DNA from 4 places in the Streptomyces sp. NPDC014861 genome. Region 2 is predicted to be linked to each of the others. Evidence: riboswitches for the same ligand, from Rfam matches in the RefSeq annotation. Region 2 holds a riboswitch; each other region holds the start of a gene.
The links. Region 2 has a riboswitch for cobalamin ahead of ACF1BN_RS37630 (energy-coupling factor ABC transporter permease). Riboswitches for the same ligand answer to the same signal wherever they lie in the genome.
Positions count from the first base shown of each region.

Region 1: linked by a shared signal. The riboswitch ahead of metE (5-methyltetrahydropteroyltriglutamate--homocysteine S-methyltransferase) and the one ahead of ACF1BN_RS37630 (energy-coupling factor ABC transporter permease) in region 2 are both predicted to bind cobalamin.
Region 3: linked by a shared signal. The riboswitch ahead of ACF1BN_RS25230 (ribonucleoside-diphosphate reductase subunit alpha) and the one ahead of ACF1BN_RS37630 (energy-coupling factor ABC transporter permease) in region 2 are both predicted to bind cobalamin.
Region 4: linked by a shared signal. The riboswitch ahead of ACF1BN_RS08265 (hypothetical protein) and the one ahead of ACF1BN_RS37630 (energy-coupling factor ABC transporter permease) in region 2 are both predicted to bind cobalamin.

Region 1 covers NZ_JBIBWV010000003.1:372,846-377,623, reverse strand. The annotation lists gene ACF1BN_RS08330 (SpoIIE family protein phosphatase) at 1-2,008, opposite strand, end outside; cobalamin riboswitch at 2,202-2,425, shown strand; gene metE (5-methyltetrahydropteroyltriglutamate--homocysteine S-methyltransferase) at 2,595-4,778, shown strand, end outside.
Region 2 covers NZ_JBIBWV010000044.1:2,703-7,480, forward strand. The annotation lists gene ACF1BN_RS37610 (hypothetical protein) at 1-388, opposite strand, end outside; gene dhaK (dihydroxyacetone kinase subunit DhaK) at 1,237-2,229, shown strand; gene dhaL (dihydroxyacetone kinase subunit DhaL) at 2,237-2,863, shown strand; gene ACF1BN_RS37625 (PTS-dependent dihydroxyacetone kinase phosphotransferase subunit DhaM) at 2,860-3,267, shown strand; cobalamin riboswitch at 3,459-3,653, shown strand; gene ACF1BN_RS37630 (energy-coupling factor ABC transporter permease) at 3,682-4,377, shown strand; gene ACF1BN_RS37635 (energy-coupling factor ABC transporter substrate-binding protein) at 4,377-4,727, shown strand; gene cbiQ (cobalt ECF transporter T component CbiQ) at 4,734-4,778, shown strand, end outside.
Region 3 covers NZ_JBIBWV010000014.1:114,234-119,011, forward strand. The annotation lists gene ACF1BN_RS25230 (ribonucleoside-diphosphate reductase subunit alpha) at 1-1,938, opposite strand, end outside; cobalamin riboswitch at 2,070-2,208, opposite strand; gene ACF1BN_RS25235 (GNAT family N-acetyltransferase) at 2,250-2,750, opposite strand; gene mctP (monocarboxylate uptake permease MctP) at 2,827-4,452, opposite strand; gene ACF1BN_RS25245 (DUF3311 domain-containing protein) at 4,449-4,703, opposite strand.
Region 4 covers NZ_JBIBWV010000003.1:357,279-362,056, reverse strand. The annotation lists gene ACF1BN_RS08275 (SigE family RNA polymerase sigma factor) at 1-94, opposite strand, end outside; gene ACF1BN_RS08270 (PP2C family protein-serine/threonine phosphatase) at 263-1,366, opposite strand; gene ACF1BN_RS08265 (hypothetical protein) at 1,609-2,973, opposite strand; cobalamin riboswitch at 3,142-3,281, opposite strand; cobalamin riboswitch at 3,362-3,495, shown strand; gene ACF1BN_RS08260 (prenyltransferase/squalene oxidase repeat-containing protein) at 3,600-4,778, shown strand, end outside.

The DNA of each region.
Region 1 (4,778 bases), on a different contig from region 2:
GGGTGCGCACGACGAGCAGCGTGGCGTCGTCCCGCACCCGGTCCCGCACCAGCTCCGCGACGACCTCGGCGCACAGCAGGTCCGCCGACGATCCCCGCCGCTCCCCGAGGACGGCCGCCAGGCGGCCCAGGCCCGCGTCGACGCCCTGTCCCCGGGCCTCCACCAGGCCGTCGGTGAACAGCACGACCAGGCTTCCGGCGGGGAGTTCCACCTCCGCGCTCTCGTACGGGAGCCGCCCCACGCCCAGCGGCAGCCCCGGCGGCAGGGCGAGGAAGCCGGCGGCGGCGTGCGGCCGCACGACCGCCGGGGTCAGGTGCCCCGCCGCCGCCCAGGTGCTCGTCCGGGACGCCGGGTCGTAGATCCCGTAGACGCACGTCGCCCCGACGGCGCCGCCGCCGTCCGGGCCCTTCACGTTCTGGTCGGACCTTTCCCGTCCGACCTGGTCGTTCAGCCGGGCCAGGAGTTCGTCGGGCGTGAGGTCCAGCTCCGCCAGGGTGCGCACCATCGCGCGCAGTCGCCCCATGGTGGCGGCGGCGCCGAGGCCGTGGCCGACGACGTCCCCCACGACGAGGCCGACCCGCGCGCCGGAGAGCGGGATGACGTCGAACCAGTCGCCGCCGGAGCCGAGGTGGCTGTCGGCGGGCAGGTAGCGGCTGGCCGTCTCGACCGCGCTCAGCTCGGGCAGCGACCGTGGCAGCAGACTGCGCTGGAGCATGAAGGCGGCGGTGCGTTCCCGGCGGTAGCGCCGGGCGTTGTCGATGCACACGGCGGTCCGGGACGCCAGCTCCTCGGCCACCGCCCGGTCGCCGTCGTCGAAGGGTTCCGAGTCGTCGCCCCGCGCGAAGGTGACGAGGCCCAGGGGCCGCCCCCTCATGATCAGCGGGACGTACAGCCGGGTCGGCGCGACCCGGTCGTCCACGGTCGCCCGGCCCTCGGCCAGGCTCTCGGCCTGCGACGATCCGGGACCGTACGAGACCCGCTCGCCCACCCTCGACGCCTCCTCGCCGGACGCGGCCACGCGGACGAGGTCCCCTGCCGCAGCGGCTCCGGGTTCCTCCCCCGCGAGCACCTCCGCCGCCACGTCGACCAGCACGGCGTCGGCGTAGCGCGGCACGGTGGTCCTCGCGAGCTCCGCCGCCGTTCCGGACGGGTCGAGCGAGGCACCGATCCGCGCACCGGCCTCCGCGAGGAGGGCGAGGCGCTGCTGCGCACGGTGGTGGTCGGTGACGTCGATGGACTGCTCGCACACCCCCACCGGTTCTCCCCGGCCGTCGACGAGCCGGAAGTAGGAGGAGGACCAGACGCGCTCGCGGCGCGGGTCGGCCGGGGCGCGGCCGCGGAAGCGCACGTCGATGACCGGCTCACCGGTCTCGAGGATCTGCTGGACGAACTCCTCGGGATCCACCGGATGCTGGGCGGTGAGGACGTCGCCGGGAAAGAGTTCGGTCATGGAGCGGCCCAGTGACGCGGTGAGGTCGCCGCCGAGCTCCCGGACACTGGACGCGTTGGCCCACAGGAGGCGCGCGCCGGGGCCGTAGATGGTCAGGGTCACCGGTGACTGGGTCACGAGCCCCTGGAGCATCGCCTGCCGGGTCTCCCACCAGCGCAGTTCCTCCAGCTCGGCCGCCATGAGGACCGCGGAGGGAGCACGGCCGCCGGTGTCCCCGTGGGCGCCGGGGATCAGCGGACGCAGGGTCACCGCCAGTCGCACGGTGTGTCCGGCGCGGTGGCGCACGTCCACGACGGCGCTGCGGGTCCCGTCGAACCGCGGCCATCGGTCCGGCCGCCGCTCTTCGACCCCGGCGCGGTCGGAGGGCGGGGCGACGAGCAGATCGGCCGCCCGGCGCCCCACCACCCGCGCGGCGGGATACCCCAGGAGGGCCTCGGCCTCACGGCTCCACCCCACGAGCACCCCGTCCGCGGCGAGCAGGGCGAACGCGGCCGGGGGCGGACCGAGCCGCCCACCGTCGTCCGCCCCCGCGGGAGGGGTGAAAGGTAGCCCTTCCATGGTCCCATCATCCTTCCGAGCGGTCCCGCCCGCGCGGGCGCTCGGCCCGCACTCGCCCCCGTCCCCATCCGCCCGCCCACCCACGTGCCGTATCCGGTGACCGCCGGGGAGTGGGACAGCCCCCCGGAGGGGGAATGTCTCATTCCACCGTCCGAATGGCGGATAACCCTCGCCGCTCGACGATTCCGGCCTCTACTCTGACCGGGCAGCTGGTTCGCCCCGTCCGCCAGGCGGGATGCGTCGTAAGAGGGAACCCGGTGGGAATCCGGGACTGCCCCGCAGCGGTGAGCGGGAACGACCGCCGTCATCAGCACTGGGACCGTGAGGTCCTGGGAAGCGACGGCCACTAGGTGCCTGCCTCGGACGAGGCCGGCTTGCCCGCGAGTCCGAAGACCTGCCCGTTGCCCGTACGCGGACCGTTCCGCGTACGGAAGTTCCGGTGACCTCGTGGGCGGGTCGGCGTAGACAGCGAACGGCCGTCGTGATGTTTCCTCACGGCGAGGTCCGTGCGCTCCCTCGTCACCTTCGCGTCCGCGTCCCCTCACCGGGACGTCGATCTGGGCACAACTCGCGAAGGAGAGTCTCCGTGACCACGAAGTCCGCAGCCGCGGCAGCACAGGCCACCGTCCACGGCTACCCCCGCCAGGGTCGGAACCGTGAACTGAAGAAGGCGATCGAGGGCTACTGGAAGGGCCGCGTCTCCGCCGACGCCCTCCGCGCCACCGCTGCCGACCTGCGCCGTTCGAGCCGGCAGCAGCTGGCCGACGCCGGCATCACCGAAGTGCCCACCGGCGACTTCTCGTACTACGACCACGTCCTCGACACCTCCGTGATGGTCGGCGCCGTCCCCGAGCGCCACCGCGAGGCGGTCGCAGCCGACGCCCTGGACGGCTACTTCGCCATGGCGCGCGGCACCCAGGACGTGGCGCCGCTGGAGATGACCAAGTGGTTCGACACCAACTACCACTACCTCGTCCCCGAGTTGGGCCCCGACACGGTCTTCACCGCCGACTCCGCCAAGCAGGTCGCCGAGCTGAAGGAGGCCCTCGCCGAGGGCCGGACGGCCCGCCCGGTCCTCGTCGGCCCGGTCACCTACCTGCTGCTCGCCAAGCCCGCCCCCGGCGTCGACGCCGACTTCGAGCCGATCACCCTGCTCGACCGGCTGCTCCCCGTGTACGCCGAGGTCCTCGCCGACCTGCGTGCCGCCGGCGCCGAGTGGGTCCAGGTCGACGAGCCCGCCCTCGTCCAGGACCGCACCCCGGCCGAACTGAACGCGGCCGCCCGCGCCTACCGCGAACTCGGCGGCGCCACCGACCGGCCCAAGCTCCTGGTCGCCTCCTACTTCGACCGCCTCGGCGACGCGCTCCCGGTCCTCGCCGCCGCCCCGGTCGACGGCCTCGCGCTCGACTTCACCGACTCCGCCGCCGCCAACCTCGACGCCCTCGCCGCCGTGGGCGGCCTGCCCGGCAAGCGTCTCGTCGCCGGTGTCGTCAACGGCCGCAACATCTGGATCAACGACCACCAGAAGTCCCTGGCCACCCTCGGTACCCTGCTCGGCCTCGCCGACCGGGTCGACGTGGCGGCGTCCTGCTCCCTGCTCCACGTCCCGATCGACGCCTCCGTCGAGACCGACATCGACCCCGAGGTCCGGCGCTGGCTGGCCTTCGCCCGCCAGAAGGCCGCCGAGATCGCCACCCTCGCCCGCGGTCTCTCCGAGGGCACCGAGGCCATCGCCGACGAACTGGCCGCCAACCGGGCCGACCTCGCCTCCCGCGCCGGCTCCGCCCTCACCCACGACCCGGCCGTCCGCGCCCGCACCGCGGCCGTCACCGAGGCCGACGGCCGCCGCTCGCAGCCGTACGCCCGGCGCACGGTGGCCCAGCGCGCCCACCTGGGCCTGCCGGTGCTCCCGACCACCACGATCGGTTCCTTCCCGCAGACCGACGAGCTGCGCGTCGCCCGCGCCGACCTGCGCGCCGGCCGGATCGACGCGGCCGGCTACGACGAGCGGATCGAGAACGAGATCCGCGAGGTCATCGCCTTCCAGGAGAAGACCGGCATCGACGTCCTCGTGCACGGCGAGCCCGAGCGCAACGACATGGTGCAGTACTTCGCCGAGCAGCTGGACGGCTACCTCGCCACCCAGCACGGCTGGGTCCAGTCGTACGGCACCCGCTACGTCCGCCCGCCGGTCCTCGCCGGCGACATCTCCCGCCCCGCCCCGATGACGGTGCGCTGGACGACCTACGCCCAGGCGCAGACCGCGAAGCCGGTCAAGGGCATGCTGACCGGCCCGGTCACCATGCTCGCCTGGTCCTTCGTCCGCGACGACCAGCCGCTCGGCGACACCGCCCGCCAGGTCGCCCTCGCCCTGCGCGACGAGGTGAACGACCTGGAGACCGCGGGCACTTCGGTCATCCAGGTCGACGAGCCCGCGCTGCGCGAGACCCTGCCCCTGCGGGCCGAGGACCACGCCGCCTACCTCGACTGGGCCACCGAGTCGTTCCGCCTCACGACCAGCGGAGTCCGGCCCGACACCCAGATCCACACCCACATGTGCTACGCCGAGTTCGGCGACATCGTCCAGGCCATCGACGACCTCGACGCCGACGTCATCAGCCTGGAGGCCACCCGTTCGCACATGCAGGTCGCCGGAGAGCTGGCGGAGCACGGCTACCCGCGCGAGGCCGGCCCGGGCGTCTGGGACATCCACTCGCCCCGCGTCCCCGGCACGGAGGAGGCGGCCGAGCTGCTCCGTACCGGCCTGGAG
Region 2 (4,778 bases):
GAGACCTGATATGGCTCACCGAGCTCCCGACCTCTTGCGCAAATTCAGACTCCGAAAGCGATGACGCGGATAGCTGTGAGTACTCTAGCGCCGCATTTAGCGTCGGGCTTTCACCAGCCGAGACAGGCGCTCCGCCTCCGAGCATTCCTGCCGCCGCCAGGGGTATCAGTGTCTCGCGCCCCGCCGACGACTCTGAATGCTCGGGGATCTCGTTTGCCACCGTTTCCAACCAGCCGACAAATTCATCGCCGTTCATTCCCATGCGCTCCACGACCTTTTCCAGGCGGTGCATGTTTTGCTGGAGGGTGAGCGCTATCAATGACGACGTTTTCGCGACCTCAGTAGCTGCACGGCCAGCGGCCTCGATAGTGGCTTCGGCGGCCTGCACGAACAGAAGAATGGCACTGCTATCTCTTTGACCTGGGCCCAAGAGGTCAGCATCGACCGCGTTTGCTGCTTCCTCGGCTGCCGCTTGGGCAGCGACCATTGCTTCAGAGGCAGTTCTGCTGCTTGACCCTATGGGCCCTCGGGCGGGTAGCGGCATGTGACCAGACTCCGTTCATCCCTTATCCAGCATCTCCCGCACCGAGCTTCGGCGGCAAACGGTCTCCTAGACCCCGCCCTCAAATGGATCTTGCCCAGATCGGGAACGACACCAGGCTGGCCGCCGCCTCGTAGGGGGAGGTGGTCTTGTTCGCCAAGCTGACCGCGGCCGGCCGGCGGGCCGGCACGCCGACCAGGCGAGCGACCCCGACCCACCGGTCGTGCGCCTGGCCCTCTGATCGGCCGACGCTTGGCGAGCGGAGGGCTCGACTCGACCGTCGGCGAGTATCACGCCTACTTCCGAATGCTGCTCGACGGCGGCATGCAGCGGAGTCCATCTGTCACATGGTCAGGGGCAGTACGACAGCTGGGGCTTCGGGAGGGCCGTGCACGCCTACCGCGGCGACCACTCTCCCATCGGCCAGTTCAGCTAGGCCGGCGAACCCGCGACGCACCGGTGCGCGTCCGCACGCTCGCGTCGATAATCGCTCCATGATGCGCATTCGCAAAGAGCGTCTCCCGCCGCCCTCGCCTGATAGACCATCAGGAAAGTCAGCATTAAGTCAGCATCAGTACCGCGCGGAGCCGCCCCCAGACGCCAGGAACCGCCAAGATCAACAATGCGACTCCCCCATCCTGACCTGCAAAAACCCTACTCAGCGGCTTGGCTGCTAATCTCACTTGGAGGTATCCATGAGGATGCTGATCAATGTGCCCGAGACCGTCGTCGCCGATGCCTTGCGCGGGCTGGCCGCCGCGCATCCCGAGTTGACCGTGGACGTGGAGCGGCGGGTGGTGGTGCGCAGGGACGCGCCGGTGGCCGGGAAGGTCGCGCTGGTGTCGGGGGGCGGTTCGGGGCACGAGCCGCTGCACTCGGGGTTCGTGGGGCCGGGGATGCTCGACGGGGCGTGTCCCGGGGAGGTGTTCACGTCGCCGGTGCCGGACCAGATGGTGCGGGCCGCGGCGGCGGTGGACAGCGGGGCGGGGGTGCTGTTCGTGGTGAAGAACTACACGGGTGACGTGCTGAACTTCGAGATGGCCGCCGAACTCGCCGAGGACGAGGGCATCCAGGTCGCCCGGGTGCTCGTCGACGACGACGTGGCCGTCACCGACAGCCTGTACACGGCGGGGCGGCGCGGGACCGGGGCGACGCTCTTCGTGGAGAAGCTGGCCGGTGCGGCGGCCGAGGAGGGCGCCCCGCTGGAGCGGGTGGAGGCGCTGGCCCGGCGGGTGGTCACGCGGTCGCGGTCGTTCGGGGTCGCGCTGGGCGCGTGCACCACGCCCGCGAAGGGCAGCCCGACCTTCGACCTTCCGCCCGGGGAGCTGGAGCTGGGTGTCGGCATCCACGGCGAGCCGGGGCGGGAGCGGCGCGGGATGATGACCGCCCGGGAGATCGCCGAGGTCGCCGTCGACGCGGTCCTCGACGACCTGCGGCCGTCGGATCCGGTGCTGCTGCTGGTGAACGGCATGGGGGCGACGCCGCTGCTGGAGCTGTACGGCTTCAACGCGGAGGTGCGGCGGGTCCTCGACGCGCGCCGGGTGCCGGTGGCGCGGACGCTGGTCGGGAACTACGTGACCTCGCTGGACATGGCGGGGTGCTCGGTGACGCTGTGCGCCGCGGACGAGGAGCTGCTGCGGCTGTGGGACGCGCCGGTGTCGACGGCCGCGCTGCGCTGGGGCCGGTGAGCGGGCGATGACGGAGACGTACGGCGCCGCGTTCGCGGTGCGCTGGATGCGGGCGGTCGCGGCGGCGGTGGAGCGGGAGGCCGGGCGGCTGACCGAGCTGGACGCGGCGATCGGCGACGCGGACCACGGCGCCAATCTGCGGCGCGGCTTCGCCGCCGTCGCCGACGCGCTGGCGAAGGAGCCGCCCGCGACCCCGGGCGCGGCCCTCACGGCCGCCGGAAGGCAGCTGATCTCCACGGTGGGCGGGGCCTCGGGGCCGCTCTACGGAACGCTGCTGCGACGGGCCGGCAAGGCGCTCGGCGACGGCGGGGAGGTCACGCGGGCCGAGCTCGCGGACGCGCTCGCGGCCGGGGTCGCCGCCGTCGGACAGCTCGGCGGAGCCGTACCGGGTGACAAGACGATGCTGGACGCGCTGACCCCCGCCGTGGCCGCGCTGCCGGAGTCCTTCGCCGCGGCGCGCGCCGCGGCCGACGAGGGGGCGCTCGCGACCGTGCCGTTGCGCGCCCGCAAGGGCCGGGCCAGTTATCTCGGGGAGCGGTCGGTCGGCCATCAGGATCCGGGGGCGACCTCCTCGGCGTTGCTGTTCGCCGCGCTTGCGGAGGCGGCGGGGACGGGAGAGGGGGCGGGCCGATGAGCGGGGGCAGGGTCGGGATCGTGCTGGTCTCGCACAGCGGTGCCGTCGCGGAGGCGGTCGCCGACCTGGCCCGGGGGCTCGCCGGCGGCGGCGACCTGGCGCCGGTCGCGGCGGCGGGCGGCGGACCCGGCGGGGGGCTCGGCACCAGCGCCGACCTGATCGCCGAGGCCGCGAAGGCCGTCGACGCCGGCGCCGGGGTGGCCGTCCTGGTGGACCTGGGCAGTGCCGTGCTCACGGTGAAGGCGCTCCTCGCCGAGGGCGACGAGCTTCCGGAGGGCACCCGGCTCGTGGACGCGCCCTTCGTGGAGGGCGCGGTGGCCGCGCTGGTGACGGCGAGCGCCGGCGGGGACCTGGACGCGGTCGCGGCGGCGGCCTCGGAGGCGTACGCCTACCGCAAGGTCTGACGCGCGCGGGAAGCGGGGCGCCCCGGCCGGGTTCCACTCCGCCGGGGCGCCCTCGTCCGAGCAGCAGCAACGCACTTGGACACGTCCACGCTAGTGCGGGGGTCCGACAACGGGTCCCGACGGCGCCGGGCCCCGGGAGATGTCCGAGCGCGAGTGACCGACCCCGCATTGTGATGAGGCAGGTCAACACACTAATGTCGCACCGCCTTGGTGTTCGGGAAACCGGTGCAGTACCGGTGCGGCCCTCGCCACTGTGATCGGGAGGTCCGGCTCCATCCCCTCGGGGAAGCCACTGTTCCGCCGCGGGAGACCGTCGCGGGATGGGAAGGCGGAGTCGGGCGTCATGACCGTCAGCCAGGAGACCGGCCAGGGCGCGTTGTCCATCCACGAGGTGCTGGAGAGGGTCTCCCGATCATGCATATCGCCGAGGGGTATCTGCCCCCCGTCCATGCGGCCGCCTGGGGCGTCGCATCGGCCCCGTTCGTCATCCACGGCGTCCGCGCGCTCACCCGCGAGGTGCGCGCCAACCCCGAGTCCACGCTGCTGCTCGGCGCCGCGGGCGCCTTCACGTTCGTCCTTTCCGCGCTCAAACTGCCTTCGGTGACGGGCAGTTGCTCCCACCCGACCGGCACGGGACTGGGCGCGATACTGTTCCGGCCGCCGATCATGGCGGTCCTCGGCACCATCACGCTCCTCTTCCAGGCGCTGCTGCTCGCCCACGGCGGGCTGACCACGCTGGGGGCGAACGTCTTCTCGATGGCGATCGTCGGCCCCTGGGCGGGATACGGCGCCTATGTGCTGCTGAAGCGGTCCGGGGCGCCGCTGATGGTGAGCGTCTTCTTCGGCGCCTTCGTCGCCGACCTGTCCACCTACTGCGTGACCAGCGTCCAGCTGGCCGTCGCCTTCCCCGACCCGGGCAGCGGCATCGCGGGCTCGCTCGCGAAGTTCGGCTCCATCTTCGCGGTGACGCAGATCCCGCTCGCCGTGAGCGAGGGCCTGCTGACCGTGCTGGTGGTGCGGCTGCTCATGCAGTCGAGCAAGGGTGACCTGCTGCGTCTCGGCGTGCTCGGCCGGACGGAGTCGAAGCGACGCGAGGAGGCGGCGGCGTGATGAGCCGGAACGCGAAGATCAACACCCTGCTGCTGGCGCTCGTGGCGGCGCTGGCGGTGCTGCCGCTGGTGCTGGGGCTCGGCGACCACAAGGAGGAGCCGTTCGCCGGCGCCGACGCGGAGGCCGAGACGGCGATCACCGAGATCCAGCCGGACTACGAGCCGTGGTTCAGCCCGCTCTACGAGCCGCCGTCCGGTGAGATCGAGTCGGCGTTGTTCGCCCTCCAGGCGGCCCTCGGCGCCGGTGTCCTCGCCTACTACTTCGGCGTGCGGCGCGGGCGCCGGCAGGGCGAGGAGCGGGCGGCGGCCCGTGAGGAGAGCGGCGCCTCCGGCGCGGGCGCGGACGCGTAGCCGCGGATGCTGCCGATCGACGCGGCGGCGCACGGCAGTCGCTGGCGCCGC
Region 3 (4,778 bases), on a different contig from region 2:
GTACGAGTTGACCTGGAGGAACTCGCCGGAGAGCGTCTCGCGCTTGAACAGGTTGGAGACCTGCGGCTCGATGCACTCGTAGACGCCGGCGATGGAGGCGATGGTCGCCGTCGGGGCGATGGCGAGCAGCAGGCTGTTGCGCATGCCGGTGGTCGCGATCCGCTCGCGCAGCGCGGCCCAGCGCTCGGGCCAGGTGAGCTCGACGCCGTAGTGGTCGGGGTGGAGCACGCCCCGCGCGGTACGGGTCTTCTCCCAGGCCGGCAGCGGACCGCTGCGCTCGGCGAGGTCGGCGGAGGCCTCGTACGCGGCGAGCATGATGCGCTCGGCGATCCGGGTGGAGAGCGCGCGGGCCTCGGCGGAGTCGAAGGGCAGCCGCAGCTTGAAGAAGACGTCCTGGAGGCCCATCGCGCCCAGGCCGACCGGGCGCCAGCGGGAGTTGGAGTTCCCGGCCTGCTCGGTCGGGTAGAAGTTGATGTCGACGACCCGGTCGAGGAAGGTGACCGCGGTGCGGACGGTCTCGTCGAGCCGCTCCCAGTCGATGGTGCCGCCGGAGACGAAGGCGCCGAGGTTGACCGAGCCGAGGTTGCAGACGGCCGTCTCGCCGTCGTTCGTGACCTCGATGATCTCGGTGCAGAGGTTGGAGGAGTGGACGACCGTGCCGGGCTCGGCGGTCTGGTTGGCCGTACGGTTCGAGGCGTCCTTGAAGGTCATCCAGCCGTTGCCGGTCTGGGCCAGGGTCCGCATCATCCGGCCGTACAGGTCGCGGGCCGGCATGGTCCGGCGGGCCAGGCCCTTCGCCTCGGCGGCGCGGTAGGCGGCGTCGAACTCCTCGCCCCACAGGTCGACCAGCTCGGGCACGTCGGCGGGGGAGAAGAGCGACCACTCGGCGTCCGCGTTCACCCGGCGCATGAACTCGTCCGGGATCCAGTGGGCGAGGTTCAGGTTGTGGGTGCGGCGGGCGTCCTCGCCGGTGTTGTCGCGGAGCTCCAGGAACTCCTCGATGTCCGCGTGCCAGGTCTCCAGGTAGACCGCGGCGGCGCCCTTGCGCCGGCCGCCCTGGTTCACCGCCGCCACGGAGGCGTCGAGCGTCTTCAGGAACGGCACGATGCCGTTGGAGTGCCCGTTGGTGCCGCGGATCAGCGAACCGCGCGAGCGGATCCGGGAGTAGGACAGGCCGATGCCGCCGGCGTGCTTCGACAGGCGCGCGACCTGGTGGTAGCGGTCGTAGATCGAGTCCAGCTCGTCCTGCGGGGAGTCCAGCAGGTAGCAGGAGGACATCTGCGGGTGGCGGGTGCCGGAGTTGAAGAGCGTGGGGGAGGAGGGCAGGTAGTCGAGCCGGCTCATCAGCCGGTACAGCGCCGCCACCTCGTCCAGCGCGCGGAGCGAGTCGTCCTCGGCGAGGCCCGCAGCCACCCGCAGCATGAAGTGCTGCGGGGTCTCGATCACCTTGCGGGTGATCGGGTGGCGCAGCAGATAGCGGGAGTAGAGCGTCCGCAGGCCGAAGTAGCCGAAGCGGTCGTCGCCGGCGAGGTCGATCAGCGCGTCCATGCGGTCCGCGTGCAGCGCGACGAAGGCGGCGGTGCGGTCGGCGATCAGGCCCTCGCGGTGGCCGGTGGCGACGGAGGCGGAGAAGCAGACGGCGCCCTGGGAGGCCGCCTCCTCGGCGATGGTGAGGGTGAGCAGCCTCGCGGCGAGCCGCGAGTAGGAGGGGTCCTCGGCGATGAGACCGGCGGCGGCCTCGGTGGCCAGTTCGCGCAGCTCCGCCTCGTCCGAACCGGCGTGCCGGCCCCGCAGCGCGGCGGCGGCGACCCGACCGGGGTCGGTGTCGGTGAGGTCGGCGGTGAGGTCGGTCAGGGTCCGCAGCAGCACGGTCCCGGGGCCGTCGCTGTCGATCGCGGCGGCCTCGGTGGCTGACGGACCCGCAGGCGCGATGGTCACGTGGGGGCTCTCCCTCGCTCTCGGACCGGGCCGCGGCGGGGGAGGGGCGGGCGGGCACCCGTACGCGCGGATGCGCCCGCGTCCACCGGCCCATTCCGCGAGGCCCGGACGTCGTCGGCACCCGGAACGGTCGTACCGGGCGCACTGCCGGCAGGTGCTCGGACTCTCTCCGTGGACAAGGGCACACGAAGTACACCGTTGCGGGACAGTTCCGGATTCACACCGGATTCCCCTGCGGCGACAGCGAGGACGAGCATACATGTGGGGGGCGCCGATCGCGGCACCCCCCACATGTTGTGTCGGTCCGTGGACTACAGCTCCAGGGCGTAGGTTCGCAGAGAGTGTTCGGGGATGGGCTGCCAGTCCCGCTCGGGGGTGCGCACGAAGCCCATCCGTTCGTAGATCCGGTGCGCCGACACCATCTTGCCGTCCGTGGAGAGCACGATCCTGGCGCAGTCGGGCAGGGCGCGCGCCCGGTCCACGCAGGCGCGCACGAGGGCCTCCCCGACGCCCCTGCCGCGGGCCGCCGGCGCGACCACGAGCATCCGGAACTCGGCCTCGCCGGGGACGGCGATGTCGGCCCAGGGGGTGCCGCCGGGGGCGAAGGTCACCCCGCCGACGATCCGGTCCTCGGCGTCGGTGGCGACCAGCACCTCGCTCTCGCGCGCCCGGCGGGCCGTGTCGCGGAGCACGTCCAGGTAGAAGTCGTCCTCGCCGTGCAGCAGCAGCCCGTCGTTCAGATAGGTGAGCCCGGTGAGGTCACCGAGCTCCTCGTGCTCCTCGGGCCGTACCGCCCTGATCGTGAAGTCCATGCGTCCCAGTCTGCCGCGCGGCCACGCGAGAGGGGCCCGGGTTTTCCCGGGCCCCTCTCGCGCGCGCGTCCGCGGCTCAGTGGGTGGCGGCGCCGACCTTGGGGAGCTCGGTGCTGACGCCCGCGTCGCCGGCGTCGGCCGTGTAGTCCGACGGGGAGGTCTCGTCGATGCCGTCCGGGGCCTTGGCGGCCCGGAGGACGAAGGTGAGGACCACCGTGACGACGACGTTGAGGACGAAGGCGGTGAGGCCGATGTAGCCGATCTCGCCGATGCCCGGGATCTCCGCCGAGGAACCGCCGAAGTGCTTCTGGGTCGGGCTGGCGACGCCGTACGCGGCGACCGTGCCGTAGATCATGCCGACCGCCCAGCCGGCGATCAGCGCCCAGCGGTGGAACCAGCGGGTGAACAGTCCGCCGACCAGGGCCGGGAAGGTCTGGAGGATCCAGATGCCGCCGAGCAGCTGGAAGTTGATCGCGACCGTTTTGTCCATGGTGAGGACGAAGGCGAGCGCGCCGACCTTGACCAGGAGCGAGACCAGCTTGGAGACCTTGGTCTCCTGCTCCGGGGTGGCGTCCTTCTTGATGAAGTCCTTGTAGATGTTGCGGGTGAAGAGGTTGGCCGCGGCGATCGACATGATCGCGGCCGGGACGAGCGCGCCGATGCCGATCGCGGCGAAGGCCACGCCGGCGAACCAGTCCGGGAACATGTTCTCGAACAGCTGCGGGATGGCGAGCTGGCCGTTGGCGACCTTCACTCCGGCGGCGATCGCCATGAAGCCGAGCAGCCCGAGCAGGCCCAGCATCAGCGAGTACAGCGGCAGGATGGTGGTGTTGCGGCGGATGACCTCGCGGCTCTTGGAGGAGAGGGTCGCCGTGATCGAGTGCGGGTACATGAAGAGCGCGAGCGCCGAGCCGAGCGCGAGCGTCGCGTACGTCCACTGGCTCGCCTCGCCCGGGACCAGCGAGCCGCGCGGTTTGTCGGTCGCCGGGTTGATCGTCGCGTACGCCTCGCCGGCCTTGGCGAAGATCTCGTCGAAGCCGCCGAGCTTGATCGGGATGTAGATGATCGCCACCGCGATGACGATGTAGATCAGGGTGTCCTTGACGAAGGCGATGAGCGCCGGGGCGCGCAGGCCCGAGGAGTACGTGTACGCCGCGAGCACGCCGAAGGCGATGAGGATCGGCAGGTCCTTGATGAACCAGTGGGTGTCCTCGCCGCCGCCGACGCCCATCACGTCCAGGACGGCCTGGATGCCGACGAGCTGGAGCGCGATGTACGGCATGGTGGCGAGGATGCCGGTGAGGGCCACCGCCAGGGACAGGCCCTTGGAGCCGAAGCGGCCGCGGACGAAGTCCGAGGTGGTCACATATCCGTGCTTGTGCGAGACGGACCAGAGCCGCGGCAGGAAGGTGAAGATCAGCGGGTAGATCAGGATCGTGTACGGCACGGCGAAGAAGCCGGCCGCGCCCGCCGCGTAGATGGCCGCGGGGACGGCGACGAAGGTGTACGCGGTGTAGATGTCGCCGCCGAGCAGGAACCAGGTGACCCAGGTGCCGAACGACCGTCCGCCGAGGCCCCATTCGTCGAGGCTGTTCTCGTTCTCGGCCCTGCGCCACCGGGAGGCGAGGAAGCCCATGACCGTGACGGCCAGGAAGAAGAAGATGAAGACGGCGAGTGCCACGCCGTTGACGCCGTCCTTCATCGCGCGTCACCTCCCTTGCGGGCGCGCTGGTCACGCTGCCACAGCTTGTACGCGACCATCGTGAGCGCGGTCGACACCACCACCCAGAGCATCTGGTACCAGTAGAAGAACGGGATTCCGGCGAGGACCGGCTCGGTCTTCGCGTACGAACTCACCCAGAGCATCGCCACGAACGGGGCTGCCAGGCACAGGGCTATGACGATCCTGGTCGGGGTGATGACCGGTTGTTTCCCGGTTGCGGCTTCTGACATGGTGAAAGCGTCCCCTTGGTGATCAGCGTTCAATGCCGAGGAAATGTAGGGGACTGTTTTCCCGAACGGAACCCC
Region 4 (4,778 bases), on a different contig from region 2:
GCGCCTCGTGCAGATCGCCCAGCATCACGTACAACTGCCCCGTGAGCCGCGCCACCGCATGGGCGTAGAACTCTTCGAACTCCTCGACCGTCAACGAACGACTCCCGCATCTCCGACTACACCCCGCATACGCCTGCCGCCGGGTCCCCGGTTGACACGGGAACCCCACGATCAGAGTGATCGTGGTCACACGGCCGGACCGGCAGGACACGCGTCGCAGCGGCCGTACGGGACGGCCGCGCGATCGTCCCGATCCACGGCGTCAGCCCGGCCCGGGCGCGTCCAGGGTGAGGATCAGGAGGGAGACGTCGTCCTGGATCGCGGGGGCGAAGCGGCTCAGGTCCGCCCAGATCGCGTCGGGCAGCTCGTCCGGCCCGAGGCCGGTCATCCGGGCCAGGCGCGCGGCGAAGGGGTAGAAGGCGCCGGTCGTGTCCCGCGCCTCCAAGACGCCGTCCGACGCGAGGAGGAGCCGGTCACCGGGAAGGAGCGACATGGTCGCCGCGGTTCCGGGCGCGATGTCGGCGAGGCCCAGCCCCAGGGGCGGTCCCGGGTCGAGGTCGAGGGTGCGCACGGCGCCGCCGCGCAGCAGGACCGGCGGTGGGTGGCCGCAGGCCAGGACGCGGACCTCCCGGCCGTGCGGGGCGAAGTCCAGGAGGACGGCCGTGGCGAAGAGTTCCGCGTGCTCCGTGCGCGCCGAGTCGACCACCAGCCTGCGGTCCAGCCGTGCCGCGACCGCCTCGGCGTCCGCGTCGTCCAGGACGGCCTCGCGGAACGCCCCGAGGACGGACGCGACCGTGGCGACGGCCGACAGGCCGTGGCCCTGTACGTCGCCGAGGACCGCCCGCACCCCGTAGGGGCCGGCCCTGACGTCGAAGAAGTCGCCGCCCACCAGCGTGCCCGCCTCGGCGGCCCGGTAGAGGCTCGCGCAGCGCACGGGACCCACCCGCCGCCGCACCTCGGGGACGATGGCCCGCTGGGCCGTCTCGGCGACGGCCCGTTCCAGGTCGAGCTGCTCGTCCCTGCGCCCGCGGACGAAGGAGACGAAGACGCTCAGGGTGGCGACGAAGCCGAGGGTGACGAGGTCGGTGTTCCCCGGCCGGTCGAGGTGGAAGGCGGGCAGGGTCAGCAACGCGATCGTCGCCGCGCCGAGGAGGGCCGTGGCCAGCGGTCCGTACGCCAGGACGGCCAGCGGGGAGACGGCGCCGAGCAGGAAGCCGATGTCCACCGGGACGGAGTCGGTGAGGGACGCGATCCCCACCCCGACGAGCAGGAGCACGGGCAGGACCCGGACCCAGCGGGGCGGCGGCGCCCCGCGCAGCCAGCTCCGCCGGTACGCGCCGTTCACCGCCTTCCCCGGCTTCACCACACCACCAGGCTCCTACGCCGGTGGGCCCCGCGCATTCCACGCCTCGCGCCCCGGGGGCCGGCGGGACGTGCCGTCGACCCCCGGGGCCCGGCTTCAGGGGGTCCCCGTGATCGGTCCAGCCCTCGGGCGTCGCCACAGCGGGGCGGTCACTCACGGACGAGGAGCCGTCACGCGTGGCGACATGGGCCGGGCGGGCGGGCAGCGACGGGGGACGGCGTCCGCCCGTCGTGCCCCGGCCGCTGTCAGGCGCCCCAGCGCAGCGCGAGGGTGTCGCCGAGGTTGACGGTCGTCTCGCGGAGGGCTCCGGTGAAGGCGGAGCCGTCGGTGCTGACCTTCCAGGTGTTCGATCCGCTGTTGGCCTTGCCGTTGAGCGCGGTGATCGCACCGGTGCCCGACGCGGGGGTGACGCCGGTGACGCAGCCGGACGGGGTGGCCGCGCCCGTCGCGGCGGCGAGGACGTCCCCGAGGGTCGTGGTCGCGGCCGTGGGCGTGAAGGAGACCGCGCACACCTTGAGGTTGCCGGCGCCGTCGTCGACGGTGAGCGCGAGCTTGGTGGCGGTCCCCGGGGTGAACGCCGACTGGGCGACCCACTGGGGGGCGCCCGGGGTGACCGGCACCGGCGGGGCAGCGGTGAAGCCGCCTCCGGCGACCGCGCGCAGCGCGTCGATCGAGGAGTACGCGGAGGGAGTGGTGTCGGCGGGCTTGTACTTGAAGCCGCCCGCCGGGTTGTACTGGTTGGCGAGGAGGAAGTCGATCGGGGTCTTGGTGGCGAGGGTGGTGAACTCCGCCGACTGCGGGTTGAATCCGCAGGCGTTCAGGCCGGAGACGCCCCAGCCGTTGGAGCTGGTGTTGACGCCGTAGAGGGAGTTGAACGCGCCCGAGGAGCTGACGAGCTTGCCCTTGAGGAAGTTCTTGGCCTGAACGACGTCCGCGTCGGTGTTCGGGACGCCGGAGACGCACAGGGCGGCCATCGCGGCGCCGGTCATGTCGATGTCGCTCGCGGTGTTGATGGCGGTGGGGTTGCCCTCCACCTTCTGGTAGGTCCAGCCGCCGTCGTTGTGCTGGTTGGCGCGGAGACGGGCGACCATCGCGGCGGTCAGGGCCTGCGGGACGCGGGCGGAGCCGGCCTGGGTCTTCGCGCCGCCGAGGGCGAGAGCCGCGAAGACGGTGCCGTTGAAGTTGGCGGAGGGGCCGAAGTAGCCCGGCTCGGCGGTCTGCCAGTACGCGTAGATGTGCGCGATGAGGTTGCGCGAGGCCGAGACGCGGGCCGGGTCGATGCCGGCGGCGTAGGCGTTCAGCGCGCCGCGCTCGTAGTCGGTGACCACCGGGGTGGCGGACGGCCAGCCCGCCGTGGACAGCAGGTTGCGGTAGACGGTTCTGGCGTTCTTGGTGGTGTCGCCGCCGGGTGCCACGTCGACGACGGCGGTGCCCGCGGCGGCGAAGGCGCTGAACGCCCACTCGTTGGAGAGACCCGAGCCGGCGTACGAACCATCCGCTGCCTGGAGGGACTTGAGGTAGGCGACGCCGTTGGTCTTGGACGTCGCGATCTGCGCGGGGGTGGAGGTCGCGAAGGCGGGGAGCGTGCTGAGCGCGAAGGCGCCGAGCATCGCCGGCACCGCGAGCGCGAGACGGCGTGAGGTGCGGGGAAGGGACAAGGCGTGCTCCTGAAGTCGGCGGACGCCGGCCGCTCCGGTCGCACGCGCGCGTCGCCGTGCCGGAGCACGGCCAGGGCATGGCATGGCCGGGGACCGCCGTCCGGAACGCGTGGTACGGCTTCGAGTCGTGCGTCGCCGAATGGGCATTCGGGCTCGGGAAACGGCCCCCGCCGTCCCACACCGCTGCGCGTCAGCTCCGGCTTCGCACCGGATTCCCCCATGTGGCAGCCCAGGACGCTACCCGAACGGTGGAGGTACCGCCAGCGTCGTCCGGAGGGGCGTGCACGACGAGCGGTCGGGCCTCGCCGGTGAGACGCGGACCACCTTGACGGTGCCGACCGATCCGTGTTGCACTCCGGCTGATAAGCAATCAGCACCAGGGGAAGCCGGTCGAATTCCGGCGCTGACCCGCAACCGTAGACCCGGCTCGTCCCGGGTGAGTCGGAATGCCTGGGCTGGAACAGAGCACGAAGAACGCCGTCGCGGACTACGGCGTGGTCGTCACCGCCCCGCCACGGCGTCGCCGTCGCGAGGCCATCGCCACGTACGCACCCGCCCGGCAGAGACGAGGGGCCGCGGTGGGGACCGAACAGCAGGCGAGACGGTGGTCGGGGGCGGGACGACGCCTGGTGTCCGTCCTGACCGTCTCCTTTCTGACGCTCGGCGCGGGCCTGGCCCACTTCACGGCCGCCGCGCCGGCGAGCGCCGACCCGATCAAGAAGTGCACCCGCACCTCCGGCGCGATCGTCGCCGTCGACTTCGGCCACTGGGGCGGCCCCGTGGTGCGCGGCTGCGACGCCACCCCCACGACCGGCTACGAGCTGCTGCGGTCCGGCGGGTTCAGCACCACGGGTACGGAGCACGACGGTCCCGCGTTCATCTGCCGCATCGGCAACGGCTCGTTCGACCGGGGCAAGCAGTACCCCACTCCGGCCCAGGAGGACTGCGTCCTCACCCCGCAGGCCACCGCCTACTGGTCGTACTGGATCGCCTCACCCGGGCAGCGGAAGTGGACGTACAGCCCGCTGGGGGCCATGTCCCGCACGCTCAAGCCGGGCGACGTGGACGCCTGGGTCTTCGGCGGCACCGACATCGGCGGCACCAAGGGCCGGCCCACCTTCACCCCCGACGACGTCCGCGCGGAGGGCGGCGACCCGCCGGACCCGAGCGACCCGCCCGCCCCGAACGTGCCGCCGGGCTCGGTCGATCTGCCGGGCGCGGCCCGCTGGCTCACCGACCGGCTGACGAACGGTCAGCGGGTGGTCAACGAGGGCGACACGGTGCCGAACTACCTCGCCACCACCGAAGCGGCCTGGGCCCTGGCCGCCGCCGACGGCGAGAGCCCCGCGGCCCGCAGGGTCGCCGCCTTCCTGGCCAGGCCCGAGCACACCGACGCCTACGCCTACCCCGCCGGGAAGGACGAGGCGCCCGACGCCACCGCCGCCGCCCGCCTCGCGCTCGTCGCCGAGGCCACCGGCAGGGACCCGCGCGACTTCGGCGGCCACGATCTCCTCGGCGACCTCCTGGCGAACGTCTGCCTCAGCGGCTCGGACGCGCCGCAGCCCGTCCCCGGCTGCGCCACCACGGGCGATTTCCGTACGACGGGGCAGACCGAGGGGCAGGCCCTCGCCGTCATCGCCCTGTTGAACGGTGAGGTGACCCCGCCGGCCGAGGCGGTGACGCGGCTGGCTCAACTCCAGTGCGACGACGGCGGATTCCCGAGCTTCCTGATCCTGGACGGACAGGTCTGCGAGAGC